Regions from separate parts of the Pantoea dispersa genome, predicted to be linked through region 3. Evidence: predicted binding sites of a transcription regulator. Region 3 holds the regulator's gene; each other region holds the start of a gene.
The links. Region 3 encodes CRP, which controls carbon source genes, mostly activating them, when cyclic AMP is high. Its sites were predicted from a motif close to ATGTGANNNNNNTCACAT; they were not measured.
Positions count from the first base shown of each region.

Region 1: azuC (stress response protein AzuC) is a predicted target of CRP. The motif match lies at 3,057-3,074, and genes of this name have one in related genera.
Region 2: garD (galactarate dehydratase) is a predicted target of CRP. The motif match lies at 2,587-2,604, and genes of this name have one in related genera.

Region 1 covers NZ_CP082346.1:146,261-153,572, forward strand. Annotated here, with positions in the region: gene mqo (malate dehydrogenase (quinone)) at 1-1,397, opposite strand, end outside; gene K7H94_RS00680 (DUF1158 domain-containing protein) at 1,924-2,169, opposite strand; gene mntP (manganese efflux pump MntP) at 2,456-3,028, shown strand; gene azuC (stress response protein AzuC) at 3,148-3,225, shown strand; gene K7H94_RS00695 (fumarylacetoacetate hydrolase family protein) at 3,416-4,252, shown strand; gene treB (PTS trehalose transporter subunit IIBC) at 4,523-5,965, shown strand; gene treC (alpha,alpha-phosphotrehalase) at 5,949-7,312, shown strand, end outside.
Region 2 covers NZ_CP082346.1:924,793-932,104, forward strand. Annotated here, with positions in the region: gene truC (tRNA pseudouridine(65) synthase TruC) at 1-312, shown strand, start outside; gene K7H94_RS04215 (flavodoxin) at 325-771, shown strand; gene garD (galactarate dehydratase) at 855-2,414, opposite strand; gene K7H94_RS04225 (MFS transporter) at 2,922-4,268, shown strand; gene K7H94_RS04230 (glucarate dehydratase family protein) at 4,279-5,625, shown strand; gene gudD (glucarate dehydratase) at 5,636-6,967, shown strand; gene garL (2-dehydro-3-deoxyglucarate aldolase) at 7,020-7,312, shown strand, end outside.
Region 3 covers NZ_CP082346.1:290,536-297,847, forward strand. Annotated here, with positions in the region: gene K7H94_RS01280 (YhfG family protein) at 1-159, shown strand, start outside; gene K7H94_RS01285 (putative adenosine monophosphate-protein transferase Fic) at 149-751, shown strand; gene K7H94_RS01290 (helix-turn-helix domain-containing protein) at 743-1,069, opposite strand; gene K7H94_RS01295 (aminodeoxychorismate synthase component II) at 1,224-1,799, shown strand; gene argD (bifunctional acetylornithine/succinyldiaminopimelate transaminase) at 1,887-3,104, shown strand; gene K7H94_RS01305 (YccS/YhfK family putative transporter) at 3,101-5,176, opposite strand; gene crp (cAMP-activated global transcriptional regulator CRP) at 5,235-5,867, opposite strand; gene K7H94_RS01315 (OsmC family protein) at 6,172-6,576, shown strand; gene K7H94_RS01320 (phosphoribulokinase) at 6,647-7,312, opposite strand, start outside.

The DNA of each region.
Region 1 (7,312 bases), 140 kb from region 3:
TTCGCCATCAGCTCCAGCATAATCGGTGCTGCGGTGGAGGCGCCCGGTGACGCGCCCAGCAGCGCAGAGATCGAGCCGTCGGCCGAGGTGACCACTTCGGTACCGAGACGCAGCACGCCGCCCTCTTTCTCATCATTTTTGATGATTTGCACGCGCTGACCGGCCGTGACCAGCTTCCAGTCTTCCTGTTTTGCCTGCGGCACATAAGCGCGCAGCGCTTCCATACGATCGTCATCGCTCTGCAGCACCTGATCGACCAGATATTTCACCAGATCGAAGCTTTTCAGCCCAACCTGCATCATCGGCAGCAGGTTACTGCTGTTCATCGCGCCGAACATATCCAGTAGCGAGCCCTGCTTGAGGAATTTAGTGGAGAAGGTCGCAAACGGGCCAAACAGCAGCACCTGCTTGCCATCCAGTACGCGGGTATCAACGTGCGGGACCGACATCGGCGGTGCGCCCACGCTGGCTTTGCCGTACACCTTCGCCATGTGCTGCGCCACCACGTCCGGGTTTTCCGTGACGAGGAACGAGCCGCCCACCGGGAAACCGGCGTAGCCTTTTACTTCCGGGATGCCGGTTTTTTGCAGCAGCGGCAGCGCCGCACCGCCGGCACCGATAAACAGCTGGCGCGCGGTCAGCACCCGCGACTCACCGCTGGCGAGGTTGTGCAGGCTTACCTGCCAGCGCCCATCGCTCAGGCGCTTGATATCGCGTACTTCCTGACGCAGACGCAGGCGGAAATTCTCTTTCTTCTCCAGCGCGGCAATCAGCTGGCGCGTCACTTCACCGAAGTTAACGTCGGTGCCCATGTCGGTCCAGGTGGCCGCCACTTTCTGCTTGCGGTCACGCCCGTTCATCACCAGCGGAATCCACTCAGCGATCTGGTCACGATCTTCGGAATAGTTCATACCGCGGAACAGGGTGCTTTTATGCAGTGCCTGGAAGCGCTTGCGCAGGAAAGCCACGTTGGCCTCGCCCCAGACAAAACTCATGTGCGGCGTGCTGTGAATAAAGCTTTGTGGATTACTCAGGTTGCCTTTCTGTACGTGATACGCCCAGAACTGGCGGGAAATCTGGAAGGATTCGTTAATAGCCACCGCTTTGGCAATGTCGATGCTGCCATCCGCTCTTTCGGGCGTATAGTTCAGCTCGGCCAGCGCCGCGTGGCCGGTGCCGGCATTGTTCCAGCCGTTAGAGGATTCGACCGCGACATCATCCAGCCGCTCGACCATCTCAATCGACCAGTCTGGCTCGAGATCCTGCAGCCAGGTGCCTAAGGTAGCACTCATCACGCCTGCGCCGATCAGCAGGACATCTACGTCTTTTCGTTCCTGAAGGTGTGTGCTTTCCATGCCAGCGGCGGCTAGCGCCAGATTTACCGCAGTGTTGCTCATGAGGCGACATCTCCTCTCTGTTGCCCTGAAGCTCAACAGGTTCGCAGGCGAAACAGCCACGCTTTTTGCAAGCGCGTTGCGCTATTTCTCAAAGGTTAAGACTCAGGTTTAAGCCATAGGTGTGATAACGGTTAACTGCACGTTATGCATATGCATTCGAATATAACATTCTCGTATCGGAATTAAACGTTTGTTTATTTTTTAAATGCAGAAATGATTCAGCATAAGAATTAATCAGCCCGACGGCGCTGTCATAAGGGATTTTTATCCCCTAATCAGGCGGTTATAGTAACGTAGTTGTTGCGGCAGTGTGAGGGAAATGGAGAGGGTTGATTTCACACGGTGAGCTGGATCACAAATTAACGCATTGAAAAAGATAGGTTTTAGCGAAATTGATTTTTTATGCGGATTTTATGTTGCCTGATGTTTCGCCAGCTCGTGTAAAAATAATGTTACATTTATGTGGCTTTTTATTTGGGCACCGTGTCAGGTGCCCGTCAGAAGAAAAATGCATCACGTACACCGTTCAGCGCAGCTGGAACCAGCGGCGCCAGACGAAGCGGATAATGAAAAACTCAACGGTACCCAGCAGCAAAAACCAGACGCAGAACACCATGGTGTACAGCTGATTCACATCCTGCAGATGCAGAGCCTGCTGCAGCTGTTTTGCCAGCGCCACGCCAAACGAAGGGGCGGGCAGCAGTAGCGCCGAAAGAAAGCCCAGCAGCAGAATGCCGCCCGGGATGATCAGCGTTTCAAATGGGTTTTTCATCGCATCATTCCAAAATCAGTTAGCGCGGGCATTAGCGCATAAAACCGCGGCGCGGTGCAATCCCCGCAGCAGCGTACGCTAAGAAATTTCTTCTATTCCATCTACTTAGCTGCAGAAATAGCGGCAGTTAAGAGTTATAGCCTTTGCTATACTTAAACCCATGATTTTGTTGTCTTTTTTTTGGCGGGTTGGCGTGCTAGACTGCGCGCACTTTTTCATTACTGAACCCGATATGCGGACAAAGTGCAGGCTTAATCGTCTTATTTCACCGCATTGACTGAAAACCATGACATTTATCGCAACCCTGATTCTGGCCTTTGGTATGTCGATGGACGCTTTCGCTGCAGCACTGGGCAAAGGCGCGTCGCTGTATCGTCCGGGTTTCAAAGAAGCATTACGCACAGGGCTGATTTTTGGCGTCATTGAAATGCTGACGCCGCTGGTGGGGTGGGCCATCGGGCTGGCCGCCAGCCACTACATTATGGCGTGGGATCACTGGGTGGCATTTGGTCTGCTGGGCATTCTTGGCGGACGAATGATCATGGAAGGCTTCCGTCAGACGGCCGACGAGCCGTGCGAAGCGCCGCAGCGCCACGGCTTTATGGTACTGGCGCTGACGGCGGTAGCGACCAGCCTCGATGCGCTGGCGGTGGGAGTTGGCCTCGCGTTCCTGCAGGTTAATATTGTGCTCACCGCGCTCACCATCGGTGCGGCTACCACCATCATGGCGACCACCGGTGTGCTGGTCGGCCGCTTTATCGGTCCGGTAATGGGCAAATGGGCGGAAGTGCTGGGCGGCGTGGTACTGATCAGCATTGGCTGCACCATCCTGATTGAGCACTTAGGGCTGTTCCGTTAACGACTTGCACGATGGGGTGGGCGCGTTATTGTGATCTGGTTCAAAAATAATTGCGTGAAAAATGCGCGGGCGTTATAATTTTCGCGTAATTCTTCAACAATTTTTGTATCAGGTGCACCATGAAACGTTTTTTCCGCTCCGTGTTTCGCTCTTATGTTGAGACCTTCAAACACGTACCGCCGGGTGCCTTAAACTAAGCGCTCCGCCAGAAACCCTCGATAATCGCGGTCAGGGATCGACCTGTGGTTATCACCCGGCGCCGTTCCCCTCTGCGCACCTCTGTCACCAAAACTCACAAACATTAATTACTTTACCCTCAGGTCATACCGCTTTTCCGTCTGGCTTTTGATAACCTGCGCGCAAATTCTCTATAACATTGAGGCCATCATGCAGCTGTGCAGTTTTTCTCTTATTGACCAGGCAAGAAAAAGTTATGGCATCGTGCAACCCGACGGCGTGATCGATCTCGGTGCGCGGCTGGGCGACAGCTGTCCGGATTTGAAAACCCTGCTGCAGCGCGGTGGCCTGAGTGACCTGCAGGGGTACCTGAGCGAGCCGGTGGACTATGCCTTCAGCGCGATTCGCTTCCTGCCGGTGGTGGAAAACCCAGGCAAAGTCTTCTGCGTTGGTATGAACTATGCCGACAAGCGCCAGGAGTTTGCCGCCACGCTCGACGCACCGACGCTGTTCGTGCGCTTTGCCGATTCGCTGGCAGCACACGAGCAGCCCCTGCTTAAACCGGCGACCACGGCTGAATTTGATTACGAAGGCGAGCTGGCGGTGATCATCGGCAAGGCGGCTTATCAGGTAAAAGCCGCCGATGCGCTACAGCATGTGGCGGGCTACAGCTGCTTTATGGATGCCACGGTGCGCGACATGCAGTTCACCTGGTTTACCGCAGGCAAAAACTGGCAGCAAACCGGCGGCTTTGGCCCGTGGATGACCACCGCCGACGACATCCCGGACCCGCAGCAGCTGGCGATCAAAACCTGGCTGAATCAGCGCGAAGTGCAGAACGATACCACGGCCAGCATGGTGCATCCGGTGGCGAAGATCATTGAATACATCTCGGCGTTTAGTCCGCTGTCACCGGGCGATGTCATCATCACCGGCTCACCAGGCGGCGTGGGGAAAAAGCGTACGCCACCGCTGTTTATGTTCCCTGGCGATGAGATCGAAGTGGAAATTGAGAAGATTGGTCGTCTGCGCCACCGCATCGTCTGACGCATTATTGCGCGGTGGCGAAATTTGCGCTGCCACCGCGCTACCGTTTAAATAAATATTCAACAATACGAAATGTCCCGAATTTATATTTAAATGGCGCAAATTTAGTTATCAGGTTAAATAATTATTGTTAAGTTAATTTTCCTGCGATGTATTGCGTAAATATTTTTGTGATCGCCAACTAATTCCCTCGTTTTGCTATGGTTAAAATTAAAAGCAGCGGCGTATTATCGTCCACTGCCGATTCCGGCATGGAAATAAGGGATGATAATGAAAACCATCAGTCGCGAGATCATTAACGATCTCATTGACCGCGTGGGCGGTCGGGAAAATATTCTGTCACTTTCGCACTGTATTACCCGCCTGCGCTTTGTGCTGCAGGATGTCGACAAAGCCGATCCGGTGGCCATCCGCGCCACGCCCGGCGTTAAAGGATGCTTTAACTCTGCCGGACAGTTTCAGGTAATTATTGGAACCGAAGTTGACACTTATTATAAAGCGTTAGTAGAGGCACTAAATATTAGTGAGACCTCTAAAGAGCAGATTAAATCTGAGGCGCGCAGCCAGATGAAATGGCACGAGGCATTATTATCCCATTTTGCTGAGATATTTTTCCCGTTATTACCGGCTTTAATTAGCGGCGGTTTAATTCTCGGTTTCCGTAACGTGCTGGGCGATATTGCCGTGGCGGATGATAAAACCCTGGTGCAGCTCTATCCCGGTGTGAAAGGGCTGTACGATTTCCTCTGGCTGATCGGTGAAGCGATCTTCTTCTATTTGCCGGTGGGGATTTGCTGGTCGGTGGTGCGCAAGCTGGGCGGTACGCCAATCCTGGGGATTGTGCTGGGCATTACGCTGGTTTCACCGCAGCTGATGAATGCGTATCTGATTGGCAGCCAGGTGCCGGAAGTGTGGAACTTCGGCTGGTTCAGCATTGATCGGGTCGGCTATCAGGCGCAGGTGATCCCGGCGCTGCTGGCCGGGCTGGCGCTGGCGAAAATCGAACTGGCGTTAAAACGTATCGTGCCCGCCTATCTGACGCTGGTGGTGGTGCCTGTGTGTGCGCTGCTGCTGTCGGTTTTCCTCGCCCACAGCCTGATTGGTCCGTTTGGCCGTCTGATCGGCGACGGCATCGCCTTCGCGGTGCGTCATCTGATGACCGGCAGCTTCGCGCCGATTGGTGCCGCGCTGTTTGGCTTCCTGTATGCGCCGATGGTGATCACCGGCGTGCATCAGACCACGCTGGCGGTTGATCTGCAGATGATTCAGAGCATGGGCGGCACGCCGGTGTGGCCGCTGATTGCGCTGTCCAATATTGCACAGGGTGCTGCGGTGGTCGGCATCATTATCGCTAACAAAGATCGTGCTGAACGCGACCTCACCGTGCCGGCCGCTATTTCGGCGTGGCTCGGCGTAACGGAGCCGGCGATGTACGGCGTCAACCTCAAGTACCGCTACCCCATGCTGTGCGCCATGATTGGCTCTGCGCTGGCGGCGCTGCTGTGCGGCCTCAACGGCGTGATGGCCAACGGCATCGGCGTGGGCGGCTTGCCGGGCATCCTCTCGATTCAGCCACAGTACTGGACGGTTTACTCGCTGGCGATTCTGGTGGCGATTCTGGTTCCGCTGCTGCTGACCATCATCATCACCAAACGAAAAGCGGCAACCGCCATCATCAGCCAGGCCGAGGTGCAACATGAACAGGCACGCTGAATATCCCTGGTGGCGCCAGGCGGTGATCTACCAAATCTATCCTAAAAGTTTTCAGGACAGCGGGGCGCGCGGCACCGGCGATCTCAACGGCGTGATCCAGCGGCTGGATTATCTGCAGCAGCTGGGCGTCGATGCGCTGTGGCTGACGCCGATCTATGTGTCGCCGCAGATCGATAACGGTTACGACGTGGCGGATTACACCGCCATCGATCCCGCCTATGGCACCATGGCCGACTTTGACCACCTGCTGGCGGAGACGCACCGGCGCGGTATGCGCATGGTGCTGGATATGGTGTTCAACCACACCTCGACCGAGCACGCCTGGTTTAAGCGTGCCGAAGCCGGTGAACAGCCGTACGTCGATTTCTATATCTGGCGCGACGGGGTGCCCGGCACGCCACCCAACAACTGGCAGTCTAAGTTTGGCGGCAGCGCCTGGGCGTGGAACGAACGGCGTCAGCAATACTATCTGCATCTGTACGCGCCGGAACAGGCCGATCTCAACTGGGAAAACCCGGCGGTGCGCGAGGCGTTAAAGCAGGTGTGCCACTTCTGGGCGGATCGAGGCGTCGATGGATTGCGGCTTGATGTGATCAACCTGGTGTCGAAGCACCAGGATTTTAGCGACGATCTGCCCGGCCATGACGGGCGGCGGTTCTATACCGATGGCCCGCGCATCCATGACTACCTGCAGGAGTTCAACCGCGATGTGTTCACGCCGCGCGGGCTGATGACGGTGGGAGAAATGTCCTCGACCACGCTGGCCAACTGCCAGCGCTATGCTTCGCTGGCGCAAAACGAGCTGTCGATGACCTTTAACTTCCATCATCTCAAGGTGGATTATCCCCAGGGCGACAAATGGACGCTGGCGGCCCCGGACTTCGTTCAGCTCAAGGCAATTTTTGCGGAGTGGCAGCGCGGGATGCACGACGTGGCGTGGAATGCGCTGTTCTGGTGTAACCACGATCAGCCGCGTATCGTCACGCGCTTTGGTGATGAAGGTGCGCTGCGCATCGCCTCGGCAAAATGCTTTGCGATGCTGCTGCACGGCATGCAGGGCACGCCCTATATCTATCAGGGCGAAGAGCTGGGGATGACCAACCCTCATTTTACCTGCATTGAGCAGTATCAGGACATCGAGAGCCACAACATCCACGCTGCGTGGCTGGCGCAGGGCAAGCCGGAGGCGGCAATCCTGGCGATTCTGGCCAGCAAATCGCGCGATAACAGCCGCTCGCCGATGCTGTGGGACAGCAGCGCCAATGCCGGCTTCACGCGGGGTGAGCCGTGGATAGGCGTGGCGGATAACTCTACACTGATCAACGCGGCTAACGCGCTGCTCGACAG
Region 2 (7,312 bases), 630 kb from region 3:
CACACCGGGCGCAAGCATCAGCTGCGGCGCCATATGGCGCACCTGCGTCATCCGATTATTGGTGACAGCTCGCACGGCGATCTGCGGCAGAACCGCGGTGCCGCAGCCCACTTTGGCATGGATCGACTTATGCTGCACGCCAGTGCGCTGACGCTAACGCATCCGGTGACCGGCGAACCGCTGGTGATTCGCGCCGGGCTGGATCGTGTCTGGCAGCAGATGCTGCAATCGTTTGGCTGGCAGCAGCAACTGCCCGAGGTGCCGAGGGTTGAGTTTGCCGCTGAGGCAGTCCAGGATAAGCCGACAGAATAAAGGAGCGGCAAAATGGCAAAGATTGGCATTTTTACAGGTACGGTATACGGCAACGCGCTGCTGGTTGCCGAAGAGGCGCAGCCGGTGCTGGAAGCGCAGGGGCATGAGGTGAAGGTGTTTGAAGATCCGTCACTGGCCGACTGGCAGGCTTACAGCAAAGAGGTCGCGTTAATTGTTACCTCGACCACCGGGCAGGGCGATTTTCCGGACAATATCGCGCGACTGTATGTGCAGGTGCGCGATGAGCTGGGCTATCAGCCTGAGCTGCGCTATGGCGTGATCGCTTTAGGCGACAGCAGTTACGACCATTTCTGTGGAGCAGGAAAGACTTTTGATGCCACGCTGCAGGAGCAGCAGGCGCAGCGTATTGGCGAGGTGCTGCTGGTGGATGCGACGGAAAATCCGGAGCCCGAGTCAGTGACCACGCCGTGGGTGGAGAGCTGGGGTAAGTTGTTGTAGTTTGGCTTGGTTCACGCCCTCACCCTAACCCTCTCCCGCCGGCGGGAGAGGGAACCGATCGCGCCGAAAGTTAATTTTGCACCTCACGTCACCGGTGCCGGATTGAATACCGCCAGCTGATTACGGATTCCCCAGCGATCTGACCACGTCTGTTTACGTCCGCTGGCGATATCCAGAATCAGCTCAAACAGCCGCCAGCCGACCTGTTCAATACTCTCTTCACCCGTCGCGATGGTGCCGGCATTGATGTCCATCAGGTCATGCCAGCGGTTCGCCAGCGCGCTGCGCGTCGCCATTTTGATCACCGGAATTGCCGCCAGACCGTAAGGCGTGCCGCGCCCGGTGGTGAACACCTGCAGCGTAATGCCGGAAGCCATCTGCTGGGTGCCACAGACAAAATCGCTGGCCGGCGTGGCGGCGTAAATCAACCCGCGCTGCGTCGGGCGCTGTCCGGGTGACAGCACTTCGACAATCGGGCTGCGGCCGGATTTGGCAATTGAGCCCAGCGCTTTTTCTACCACATTGGCCAGGCCACCTTTTTTATTGCCCGGCGACGGATTCGCGCTGCGGTCGGTTTGCCCCTGGCTCAGATAATCGTCGTACCACGCCATCTCCTCCAGCAGCCGTTTGCCCACCGCTTCGTTCACCACACGCGGCGTCAGCAGATGGATCGCATCGCGTACCTCGGTCACTTCCGAGAACATCACCGTCGCACCACAGCGCACCAGCAGATCCGAGGCAAAGCCAACCGCCGGATTGGCCGTCACGCCGGAAAACGCATCGCTGCCGCCGCACTGGGTGCCGACCACCAGCGCTGACGCCGGGCAGGTTTCGCGCTGACGCTGATTGAGTTTTTTCAGATGGCGCTCGGCCACCTGCAGAATTTCATCGACCATCGCGCCAAAGCCCACGTGACGCTCATCCTGCAGGCGCACGATATCGCGCTCATCCAGCGAAATGGCCTGTACGTCCGGTGTGCCGGTCAGCAGGCGCTCCGGCTGTAATTTCTCGCAGCCGAGGCTCACCACCATCACTTCGCCGCCAAAATTAGGATTCAGTGCAAGGTTGTGAATGGTACGAATCGGCACCATCGCCGCCGGTGCGTTGATCGCCACGCCGCAGCCATATAAATGGTTGAGCGCCACCACACCATCGACGTTGCTGTAGCGCGGTAGCAAATCGCGCTCAATCAGCTGCACCACGTAATCCACCACGCCCGCCACGCAGTGCACGCTGGTGGTGATGCCGAGCAGATTGCGCGTGCCGACGCTGCCGTCGGCATTGCGATAGCCTTCAAAGGTGTAGCCGTCCAGCGGCGGCAGGGGCGGCGGCACGTTGGTTGCCAGCGGCACGCTGGCCAGCGGTGGGGCGGCGGGCAGCGCCACCAGTGACTCCTCAATCCAGCTGCCACGCGCAATCGGGCGCAGCGCCGTGCCAATCACTTCACCGTAACGCACGATGTCGCCATGCAGGGCGATATCGCTCAGCGCCACTTTGTGCCCCTGCGGCACATGCTCAGTCAGTTGCAGACCGTCATCAAAGCGGCTGCCTGCGGGCAATCCCTGATCGTTGACCACTATCGCCACGTTATCGGCGTCGTGCACTTTAATGTAGCGCGGTTTGTCTGTCAGAGGTCGGTTCATTGCTCACCTTCCGGTTCGTCGCACCGGTCATAGCGGTGCGGTTGAAATCAAGTCCGTCACATCATCGTTATTTGCCAGCCTCAGTATAAGCAGGGGTATTCACCCGCGCATTGTGCAACTGACTGGCTTTGTGCCGCGATCGGCGCGCAGTTTGGTTCGTTTTACCAAACGCAAGTGAAGAGCCTCACAAAGCGTACGCTTACTGTTCACTTTTCCAGCAATCTGGCGGCTGAATGGCGGGTTCCGTGAGCCACGCCGCAGCGTTATGGGCAAATGCCAGAAAATCGTGCCGGATTGATGATTATCCTCGGGCGTTCCTCCAGTGTTTCGCGGCGATGCTGTTCCTATACTGATTGCCGTTCTTCAACGTTTGGTTATTCGTCACGACGCATCATCGTTTTGCCATAACAACAATCGCCGTGTTTAACCCAACATCATTCTGATACCCAACGCGATGTGTATGCAGTCAGAGTGAATGTAGCGTTCGCTATATTTCAGGAGTGCATCATGAATAGTTACAGCCAGACAGCGGCAGCGGTGCAGAAGCGCACCAACGCCCGTTACTGGATTGTGGTGATGTTATTTATCGTCACCTCGTTCAACTACGGTGACCGGGCCACCATTTCGATTGCCGGTTCGGCGATGTCGAAGGAGATCGGTCTCGATTCCGTCGGCCTCGGCTACATCTTCTCCGCCTTCTCGTGGGCGTACGTTATTGGTCAGATTCCGGGCGGCTGGCTGCTGGACCGCTTCGGCTCCAAACGCGTCTATTTCTGGAGCATCTTCCTGTGGTCGCTGTTTACCCTGCTGCAGGGCTTTGTCGACATCTTTAGCGGCTTCGGCATTGTGGTGTCGCTGTTCCTGCTGCGCTTCATGGTGGGACTGGCGGAAGCGCCATCTTTCCCGGGTAACAGCCGTATTGTTGCTGCCTGGTTCCCGGCGCAGGAGCGCGGTACCGCCGTCGCCATCTTTAACTCCGCCCAGTACTTCGCCACGGTGATTTTCGCACCAATCATGGGCTGGCTGGTGGCCGAGGTGGGCTGGGCGCACGTGTTCTGGTTCATGGGTGGGCTGGGCATCATTCTCAGCTTTATCTGGCTGAAAGTGATTCATGACCCGAACGATCACCCTGGCGTGAACAAAGCCGAGCTGGAGTACATGGAGCAGGGCGGCGCGCTGATTAACATGGATGCGAAGAAAGCCGAGCGTAAAGTGAGCTGGGATGAGAAGTGGTTCCAAATTAAGCAACTGCTCTCCACCCGCATGATGTGGGGGATCTATCTCGGTCAGTACTGCGTTAACGCCCTGACCTACTTCTTTATTACCTGGTTCCCGGTGTATCTGGTGCAGGCGCGCGGCATGTCGATTCTTAAAGCCGGCATGATCGCCTCGATTCCCGCCATCTGCGGCTTCCTCGGCGGCGTGCTGGGCGGCGTGATTTCAGATTATCTGATGCGTAAAACCGGCTCGCTGAACATCGCGCGTAAAACCCCAATCGTCATCGGCATGCTGCTCTCCATCAGCATGGTGATGTGTAACTACACCGAAACCGAATGGGTAGTGGTGCTGTTTATGGCGCTGGCGTTCTTTGGTAAAGGCATTGGTGCGCTGGGCTGGGCGGTGATGGCCGATACTGCACCCAAAGAGATCAGCGGCCTGAGCGGCGGTCTGTTCAATATGTTCGGTAACTTCTCTGGCATCGTCACGCCGATTGCCATTGGTTACATCATCGCCACCAGCGGTTCGTTTGAAGGGGCGCTGATTTATGTCGGCATCCATGCGTTTGTGGCGGCGTTCAGCTTCCTGGTGATAACCGGCGATATCAAACGTGTCGAACTCAAACCCCGGTCATAAGGAACCGAATATGAATACGCAAAGTTCCCCGGTGATTACCGACATGCAGGTGGTTCCGGTGGCGGGTTACGACAGCATGCTGCTCAACATCGGCGGCGCGCACAGCGCCTGCTTCACCCGCAATATCGTGGTGCTGACCGACAGCGCCGGTCACACCGGCGTCGGCGAAGCGCCGGGCGGTGAAACCATTTATCAGACGCTGGTCGCGGCAATTCCGCAGGTGAAAGGGCAGCAGGTGGCGCGCATGAACCGGCTGGTGCAGCAGGTGCATAAAGGCAACCAGTCGGCGGATTTCGATACCTTCGGCAACGGCGCCTGGACGTTTGAGCTGCGGGTCAATGCGGTGGCGGCGCTGGAAGCGGCGCTGCTCGACCTGCTCGGCCAGTGCCTCGGCGTGCCAGTGGCCGAGCTGCTGGGGCCAGGTCAGCAGCGCGATGAGGTCACGGTGCTGGGCTACCTGTTTTACATTGGCGATCGGCGTAAAACTGATTTGCCGTATCAGAGCGGCGACGCGGCCGGTCACGACTGGTATCACCTGCGCCATCAGGAGGCGCTGACGCCGGACGCGGTGGTGCGCTTAGCCGAAGCGGCGCAGGACAGGTACGGCTTCAAAGATTTCAAACTGAAAGGCGGCGTGCTGCCGGGCGAGCAGGAGATTGCCTCGGCGGTGGCACTGAAGCAGCGTTTCCCGGACGCGCGCATCACCGTCGATCCCAACGGCGCCTGGCATCTGGATGAAGCCATCGCGCTGTGCAAAGGCCTGCACGAGGTGCTGACCTATGCCGAAGATCCGTGCGGTGCCGAGCAGGGATATTCCGGGCGCGAAATCATGGCCGAGTTTCGCCGCGCCACCGGTCTGCCGGTCGCCACCAATATGATCGCCACCAACTGGCGTGAGATGAACCACGCGGTGATGCTCAACGCGGTCGATATTCCGCTGGCCGACCCGCACTTCTGGACGCTGAGCGGCGCGGTACGCGTGGCGCAGCTGTGTGATGAGTGGGGGCTGACCTGGGGCTGCCACTCCAATAATCACTTCGACATTTCGCTGGCGATGTTTACCCACGTCGGCGCAGCGGCACCGGGTAAACCGACCGCCATCGATACCCACTGGATTTGGCAGGAGGGCGACCAGCGTCTGACTAAAGAGCCGCTGCAGATCCGCAACGGCAAAATTGCCGTGCCGGACAAACCCGGCCTCGGCGTTGAGCTGGACTGGGACCGCCTGCGCCAGGCTAACGCCCTGTATCAATCGCTGCCGGCAGGCGCACGTAATGACGCCACGGCAATGCAATATCTGGTTCCCGGATGGTCGTTCGACCGCAAGCGTCCGGCTTTTGGACGCCGCCATGCATAAGGAGCAGGAAATGAGTCACACCCCGAAAATTACATCAATGCAGGTCATTCCGGTGGCCGGTTACGACAGCATGCTGCTGAATCTGAGCGGTGCCCACGCGCCGTTTTTTACCCGCAATATCGTGATTGTGAAAGATAACGCCGGCCACACGGGCGTGGGCGAGATCCCCGGAGGCGAGAAAATTCGTCAGACGCTGGAAGACGCGGCGGCGCTGGTAACCGGAAAAACCGTCGGCGAGTACAAAAATATCCTCACCCTGGTGCGCACCACCTTTGCCGATCGCGATGCCAGCGGGCGTGGCAATCAGACCTTTGACCTGCGCACCACCATTCACGTGGTGACCGGCATCGAAGCGGCGCTGCTGGATCTGCTCGGCCAGCATCTGGGCGTCAACGTGGCGTCGCTGCTGGGCGAAGGACAGCAGCGTGACCGCGTCGAGATGCTCGGCTACCTGTTTTACGTCGGCGATCGCCGCAAAACGTCACTGCCGTATCAGAGCCAGACCGATGATCCGTGCGACTGGTATCGCCTGCGGCATGAGGAAGCGCTGACGCCGGACGCGGTGGTGCGCCTGGCAGAAGCCGCCTATGAAAAATATGGCTTTAACGATTTCAAACTGAAAGGTGGCGTACTGCGCGGCGGTGAAGAGGCCGAAGCGGTAACCGCACTGGCGAAGCGTTTCCCGCAGGCGCGCGTGACGCTCGATCCCAACGGCGCCTGGTCGCTGAATGAGGCCATCCTGCTCGGTAAACAGCTGAAAGGCGTGCTGGCTTATGCAGAAGATCCGTGCGGCGCTGAACAGGGTTACTCCGGACGTGAAGTGATGGCCGAGTTCCGGCGCGCCACCGGTCTGCCTACCGCCACCAATATGATCGCCACCGACTGGCGCCAGATGGGCCACACGCTGTCGCTGCAGTCGGTCGATATTCCGCTGGCCGATCCGCACTTCTGGACCATGCAGGGCTCGGTGCGCGTGGCGCAGATGTGTCACGACTTCGGCCTGACCTGGGGTTCGCACTCCAACAACCATTTCGATGTTTCGCTGGCGATGTTCACCCATGTGGCCGCCGCCGCACCGGGCGCCATTACCGCCATCGACACCCACTGGATCTGGCAGGAGGGCAATCAGCGCCTGACCAAAGAGCCGTTGCAGATCAAGGGCGGCATGGTGCAGGTGCCGCAGAAGCCGGGCCTTGGCGTCGAACTGGACATGGATCAGGTGATGCAGGCCCATGCGCTGTATCAGCAGCATGGACTGGGCGCGCGCGACGATGCGCAGGCGATGCAGTTCCTCGTGCCGAACTGGACATTTGATAACAAGCGTCCGTGCCTGGTGCGCTGATTTTATTCCGCGCGCCCGCGGGCGGCGGTGCTAAATAACAGGAGTAGAGATCATGAGCAATGCCTGGCCCAACCCTTTTCGTCGTCGTTTGCTGGCAGGGGAAACCCTGATTGGCAGCTGGTGCGCCCTTGCCAATCCTCTCACCACGGAAGTGCTGGGGCTGGCGGGCTTTGACTGGCTGGTGCTGGACGGCGAACACGCGCCGAATGACATCACCACCTTTATTCCGCAGCTGATGGCGCTGAAAGGCAGCCCGAGCGCGCCGGTGGTGCGACCGCCGTGCAACGAGCCGATCATCATCAAGCGTCTGCTGGATATTGGCTTCTATAACTTCCTGATTCCTTT
Region 3 (7,312 bases):
CTCACCGAAAAACAGAAAATCACGTTGTGGCAGCAAACCCGTGCGGCCAATTATCAGGCCAGCTGCAAACTGGCCGGTTACACGCTGAATGAACCTGCCGTCGAGAGCGCCCAGGCGGATGATCGTCTGGCATCGCTGAGGAGGCAATATGGCGGATAACAGCCTGGCGGTGCGCGATCCCTATTTGTGGCACAACGATGACGTGCTGAAAAACCTGCTGGAAATTCACGACGTGGCGCAATTGCGTAAAGCCGAGCTGGCATTCAGCGCGGCGCGGCTGGCCACGCTGGCGCTCGGACCGGCCACGCCTGGCCTGCCGCACCTGCGTCATATTCACCGCACGCTGTTTCAGGATATCTACAGCTGGGCCGGTGAACTGCGTACCATCGACATCTGGCGCGACGACACGCCCTATTGCCACTGTGAGTACATCGAGAACGAGGGCAATGCGCTGATGAGCGCACTGGAGGAGGAAGAGGGACTGTGCGACCTCGACCCGCAGACCTTCGTGGCACGCATCGCGCATTACTACTGTGAAATCTACGTCCTGCATCCGTTCCGTGCCGGTAACGGGCGGGCACAGCGCATCTTTTTCGAACAGCTGGCGCTGCACGCGGGCTATCTGCTGAACTGGGATACGCTGGAGCCTGAAAGCTGGCACCAGGCCATCGTCGCCGGCGTCGGCGGCGATCTCGCGCCGCTCAATGCGCAGTTTGCGAAAGTGGTGAGGCCGGCCTCACCGCTAAAGTAATATTTCCAGCCCGTGCTTTTGCACGATGTGGAGCAATTTGAGTGAAATGCCGCCCGGGCGTTTTACTCCGCTCTCCCATTTCTGCACCGTGGAAACGCTGGTGTTGAGGTAGCGGGCAAAAACGGGCTGACTCACGTTAAGGTTTTCGCGCAGCGCTTTGATATCTCCGGCCTCCAGCGCTTTAACCTCTTCCAGACAGCATTGGTCAAAATCCCGCATGCTCTGTTTATTCAGGGCTCCGGCTTCAAACAGGCCTGTTGCTGCACTGTGAATTGCCTCCAGGGCTGGGCTTTTTATTTTTTGCATGTGTATTGTCATCACAGCTCCGTTAGATCTAGCACCTGGTGCGAGAGTAATCAGATTCTTTTTTGACAGCTAGCGGGGATTGAGGTCGAAGGTGGTAACATTGCTTTTTTGCGACCTTTCTTGCTTGTCGCCCACCGACAGCACCCACTCAATTCATCTGTAATGTATGCTGCTGCTAATTGATAACTACGACTCCTTTACCTGGAATATCTACCAGTACTTCTGTGAACTGGGCGCGCAGGTGCGCGTGGTGCGCAACGATGCGATGACGCTGGAAGAGATGACGGCGCTGCCGCTGAGTCATCTGGTGATCTCGCCGGGCCCCTGCACGCCGGATCAGTCCGGCATTTCGCTCGAAGCCATTCGCCACTTTGCCGGACGGTTGCCGGTTCTCGGGGTATGCCTGGGCCATCAGGCCATCGCCCAGGCCTACGGTGCGCAGGTGGTGCGCGCGCGCAAGGTGATGCATGGCAAAACCTCTGCGGTGCAGCACACCGGCCAGGGCGTGTTCCGCAACCTGAATAATCCGCTAACCGTCACGCGCTATCACTCGCTGATTGTGGCGCGCGACACGCTGCCGCCTGAGTTTGAAGTCACCGCCTGGAGCCTGCGCGACGGCGTTGCCGATGAGATCATGGGCTTCCGCCATCGTACGCTGCCGCTCGAGGGCGTGCAGTTCCATCCGGAGAGCATTCTCAGCGAGCAGGGGCATCAGCTGCTGGCGAATTTCCTCAATACGTAACTTCCGTTTGCCATTGCATGATTTTTTATGCATATTTTGTGATTATAATTTCACATCAGCTCAACAAATAACCCGATGAGGTCATCAATGGCAGCGGAAAATCTAGCGGTAAGCCGGGAAACGTTCGATAACGTTATTTTGCCTGTTTATGCACCTGCGCAGTTTGTGCCGGTCAAAGGCAAAGGCAGCCGCGTATGGGATCAGCAGGGCAAAGAGTATATCGACTTCTCCGGTGGTATCGCGGTCACTGCGCTTGGCCATTGTCATCCGGCGCTGGTGGAAACGCTGAAAAGCCAGGGCGAAACCCTGTGGCACACCAGTAACGTGTTCACCAATGAGCCGGCGCTGCGCCTCGCCAGTAAACTGATCGCGGCGACCTTCGCCGAGCGGGTATTCTTCGGTAACTCCGGTGCCGAAGCGAACGAAGCGGCGTTCAAACTGGCGCGCTACTACGCCTGCAAAAAGCACAGCCCGTTCAAAAGCAAAATTATCGCTTTCCACAACGCCTTCCACGGCCGCACGCTGTTCACCGTCTCGGTGGGCGGTCAGCCAAAATACTCCGATGGCTTTGGCCCGAAGCCGGCGGATATCGTCCATGTGCCGTTTAACGATCTGGCCGCGGTGAAGGCGGTAATTGACGACCACACCTGCGCGATTGTGGTGGAGCCGATTCAGGGGGAAGGCGGCGTGATGCCGGCAACGCCGGAATTCATGCAGGGATTGCGTGCGCTGTGCGATCAGCACAACGCGCTGCTGGTGCTGGATGAAGTGCAGAGCGGCATGGGCCGCAGCGGTAAGCTGTTTGCTTACGAACACTATGGTATCAAGCCAGATATCATCACCACCGCTAAAGCGCTGGGCGGCGGTTTCCCGGTGAGCGCGATGCTGACCACTCATGAAATCGCCTCGGTGATGGCGCCGGGCGTGCACGGCACCACCTACGGCGGCAACCCGCTGGCCTGTGCGATTGCCGAAACCGCGCTGGATATCATCAATACGCCCGAGGTACTGAATGGTGTCGACGCGCGTCGTGAGCAGTTTGTCTCGGCGCTGCAGAAGATCAATCAGCAGTTCGATATCTTCAGTGAAATTCGGGGCAAAGGGCTGCTGCTGGGTGCCGTACTCAACGCGCAGCACGCCAGCAAAGCGCGCGATATCCTCAACGCTTCCGCCGCTGAAGGTCTGATGGTACTGACCGCCGGCAGCGATGTGATTCGCTTTGTGCCGTCGCTGGTGATTGAGCCAACCGATATCGCAGAAGGCATGGCGCGCTTCGCCCGGGCGATCGCGAAAGTCCTGAACTAACCTTTCGGCTTCAGCACGCTGAGCCAGCGGCCGTGATGCGGGCGCTGGCTCCACGCCAGTGAAGAAATGGTGTGCATCACATTGAGGTGCTGCAGAATGCGCTTCACATGCTGTTCGACAATCGTCACCGGCCCCTCATTCAGATTCTCCGGCGCTTCCAGAATATTGCTGTCGTTGCCCGGCCCGTCGTAAGCCAGCCGCTGCTGACAGCGCTGCAGCGCGATTTCACAGGACTGCAAATAGCGCTCCGCCAGCTTTGGCGTCAGCATGGTGTGCTCGCGCGCCAGAATGGTCATGGCGTTGATGTGCTCGACGATAAACTGGCTGTGAGTCACCCACAGGCGCATATCTTTCAGATACTGGAAGTTAAAGCCCGGCTCGGTGGACGCCTGGTTGAGCGAGTTAAACAGCGCGTTGTGCGCCTGGTTAACCTTGACGCGCTGATACGCCAGCTTCTCCGGCGCCTGCTCCGGACCGAGCAGCAGGCGCAGCGCCTCCTGATACGCTTCCAGCGCGTCGTGCGCGTTATTGCGCAGCAGCCCGCTCTGCCATTGCGGCCATAGCCAGATCATGCCGGCGAAGGCAATCAGGCAGCCCATCAGCGTATCCATCATGCGCGGCAGCAGAAACTGCGCGCCGTTCAGCGACAGCAGCTGCAGCGAATACACCGCCGTTACGGTAAAGCCAATCATCGACCAGCCATAATATTTACGCGTGATCAGATAGCTGGCGAGCGTGATGACCAGCATGGTCAGCAGGGCAATCGACTCCGGAACAGCAAAGCGCAGCGACGCCGCGGCGATCAGCAAGCCGGCGAAGGTGCCGAGCGCGCGGTGCTGAATGCGCACGCGCGTGGCGCTGTAGCCGTTCTGGCTGACAAACATGATGGTCATCAGAATCCAGTAGGGCTTGGGAATATTGAAGAACAGCGCCAGCGCGCTGCCGAACATCAGCATCACGGCGAAGCGCGCCGCCGTCCGCAGCGCGGCAGATTTTAGCGACAGGTAGCTGCGCAGCGCCGGCAACAGCGGCAGGCGGCGCTGGCGATCGGCCATCAGGTCGCGGGTATACAGCGGCTTCTGCGTGCGCAGCACGCGCGCAATGCGGCTGAAATGGTAGAGGCAGAAATTACCGACCGGATTATCCGGGTGCTGCCGGGCAATTTTCTCCAGCGCGCCGAGCGGCTTCTCCATGTGGAAGCGTTCCGGCAGCTGGTGATAGAGAATGGCATCGGCCAGCACGCGCAGCCGTGCCGAAATGATTTTCGCGTTCCAGCGGATCACCGCCTCGGCGTGGCTCTGCTCCACCAGCTTTTGCACCTCTTCCGGCTGGTGCAGGCTGACCGAGATGTGCTCCTGCAGATCGAGCGCAACCTGAAAGGCGCGCGTCAGGCGTTTATGACTGTTATCACGGCTGGCGGACAGCATATGCATTTGCTGGTAGCAGGTGGTGATCAGATCGACCGCTTTCTGCTGGCGCGCCAGTAGCGGCGGCAGCGCTTTTTCCGGATCGGTCAGCTGCGTCAGCAGGGTGTATTTGGCGTCGCAGTAATCGGCCAGCTCGCGGTACAGCAGGCTAAGGGTCTCGCGCATCGGCTGCTCTTTCCACAGCCAGAACCAGAACCAGTTAAACAGCCCGTACCACAGCGTCCCGCCGATATACAGCAGCGGCGGGACCCACATAGGCATACGGCCGACGAGGCTTAAGGTAAAGATGGCGGCGATCAGCGTGCCGGGCAGCAAACGGCCATGCAGCGGGCTGATTTCACCGGTCACGCCCACCAGCAGCGGTAACACCAGCAGAATCAGCGGCAGCGGCACAGCGTAAGCCGTGAGGTACTGAATCAGAAAACTGCCGCTGGCGAACAGTGCGCCGCCGACAATCAGCCGTTTGAAGAACCGCTTGTGTGGCGTATCCAGACCGGCGATGTTGCAGCAGGCCGGCACCAGGGAGAACAGCAGCCCTTTTTGCAGATCGCCAAACAGCCAGCCGAGCGCCACAGGCAGGCACAGCACCAGCGTTTGCCGCAGCGCATAGTTAACTTCCGGATGATAGATGATTCGACGCCACATCAGCTCATCGTAAACAGAAACGGCGCGATGTTGCCATCACGCCGTGGGTGAGAAGAAATCAGCGGGTGCCGTAAACGACGATGGTTTTGCCGTGTGCGGAGATCAGGTTCTGATCTTCCAGCATTTTCAGGATACGACCCACGGTTTCGCGTGAGCAGCCCACGATCTGACCAATCTCCTGACGGGTGATTTTAATCTGCATACCGTCCGGGTGGGTCATGGCATCAGGCTGTTTCGCCAGGTTGAGCAGCGTTTGCGCGATACGGCCGGTCACATCGAGGAAGGCAAGGTTGCCGACTTTTTCAGATGTTACCTGCAGGCGACGCGCCATCTGCGCCGACAGGCGCATTAAAATATCCGGATTGACCTGAATCAGCTGACGGAATTTTTTGTAGGAAATTTCAGCCACTTCGCAGGCGGTTTTCGCACGTACCCAGGCGCTACGCTCCTGGCCCTCTTCAAACAGGCCGAGCTCACCGATGAAATCCCCCTGATTGAGGTAGGAGAGAATCATCTCTTTGCCTTCTTCATCTTTAATCAGTACCGCGACGGAACCTTTCACGATGTAGTACAGCGTTTCCGCTTTCTCACCCTGATGGATGAGGGTGCTTTTGGATGGATATTTGTGAATATGGCAATGGGACAGGAACCATTCGAGTGTAGGGTCTGTTTGCGGTTTGCCGAGAACCATTCGCTATTATCCTCTGTTGTAATCGTGCCCAAAATACAGGGGGCAGTTTTCCCTGTCAGGCGGTGAAATCGTCCAGCGTTTCCCGTGAGGGACAGTTATTCGGGGGTGGATTCGTAAGCGATGCTTTTGATTCGTCCCGCTTTCGTCTTTCGTGACGAAAATATTTTCAGCACTGTTTGTAGCATAGCTTTTGCAACCTGTCTCCTGTTGTCTCGCTTCAGCAGGTGGGGGATGCGTCTGCATTGCTGTTTGTCAGGTGAAAGCGTACTCTGGCGGCAAAACCGCCGCTTCAGGAGAAAGAATAATGCAGGCACGAGTGAAATGGGTGGAAGGGCTGACCTTTCTCGGAGAATCCTCATCCGGTCATCAGGTATTAATGGACGGCAATTCCGGTGATAAAGCGCCCAGCCCGATGGAGATGGTGTTGATGGCTGCGGGCGGCTGCAGCGCGATTGACGTGGTGTCGATTCTGCAAAAGGGGCGCAACGATGTCGCCGATTGTGAAGTCAAACTGACCTCAGAACGCCGCGAAGAAGCGCCACGCATTTTTACGCATATCAATCTGCATTTTATTGTCAGCGGCAAAGCGCTGAGCGATAAAGCGGTGGCGCGCGCGGTGGATCTGTCCGCGGAGAAGTACTGCTCGGTCGCGATCATGCTGGGCAAGGGCGTCGAGATAACGCACAGCTACGAAGTCGTCGAACTGTAATCCAGCCGGGAGCGCGGCCCTGCGCTCCCGATCTCATTACCTCCCGGCGAAACTGGCGCGTTAGCCTGCGCTATTCAATGCGTTTTCCTTCAATCAACCGCTGCACCAGCGGCGTCATGATTAACTCCATCGCCAGTCCCATCTTGCCGCCCGGCACCACCAGCGTATTCATGTGGGAAATAAACGAGCCCTGGATCATCGCCAGTAAATAAGGAAAAGCGATGCCCTCCAGGCCGCGAAAATGGATCACCACAAAGCTCTCATCCAGCGACGGGATCTCACGCGCGGCAAACGGGTTCGAGGTATCCACGGTCGGCACGCGCTGGAAGTTGAGGTGCGTGCGGGAAAACTGCGGCGTGATGTAGTTGATGTAGTCTTCCATCGAACGCACCACCGAATCCATCACCGCTTCGCGCGAATGGCCGCGCTCGCTGGTGTCGCGCACCAGTTTCTGAATCCACTCCAGATTAACAATCGGTACCACGCCAACCAGCAGATCGACATGTTCCGCCACGTTATGCTGCTGCGTCACCACGCCGCCGTGCAGGCCTTCATAGAACAGCACATCGGTGTTTTCCGGCAGCGGCTGCCACGGTGTAAACGTGCCTGGCACCTGATTCCACGGCACCGCTTCATCGTAGGTGTGCAGATATTTGCGCGACTGGCCGAGTCCGCTCTGACCATAGTCGCGGAAAGTCTGCTCCAGTAGGCCGAAGTCGTTGGCTTCCGGGCCAAA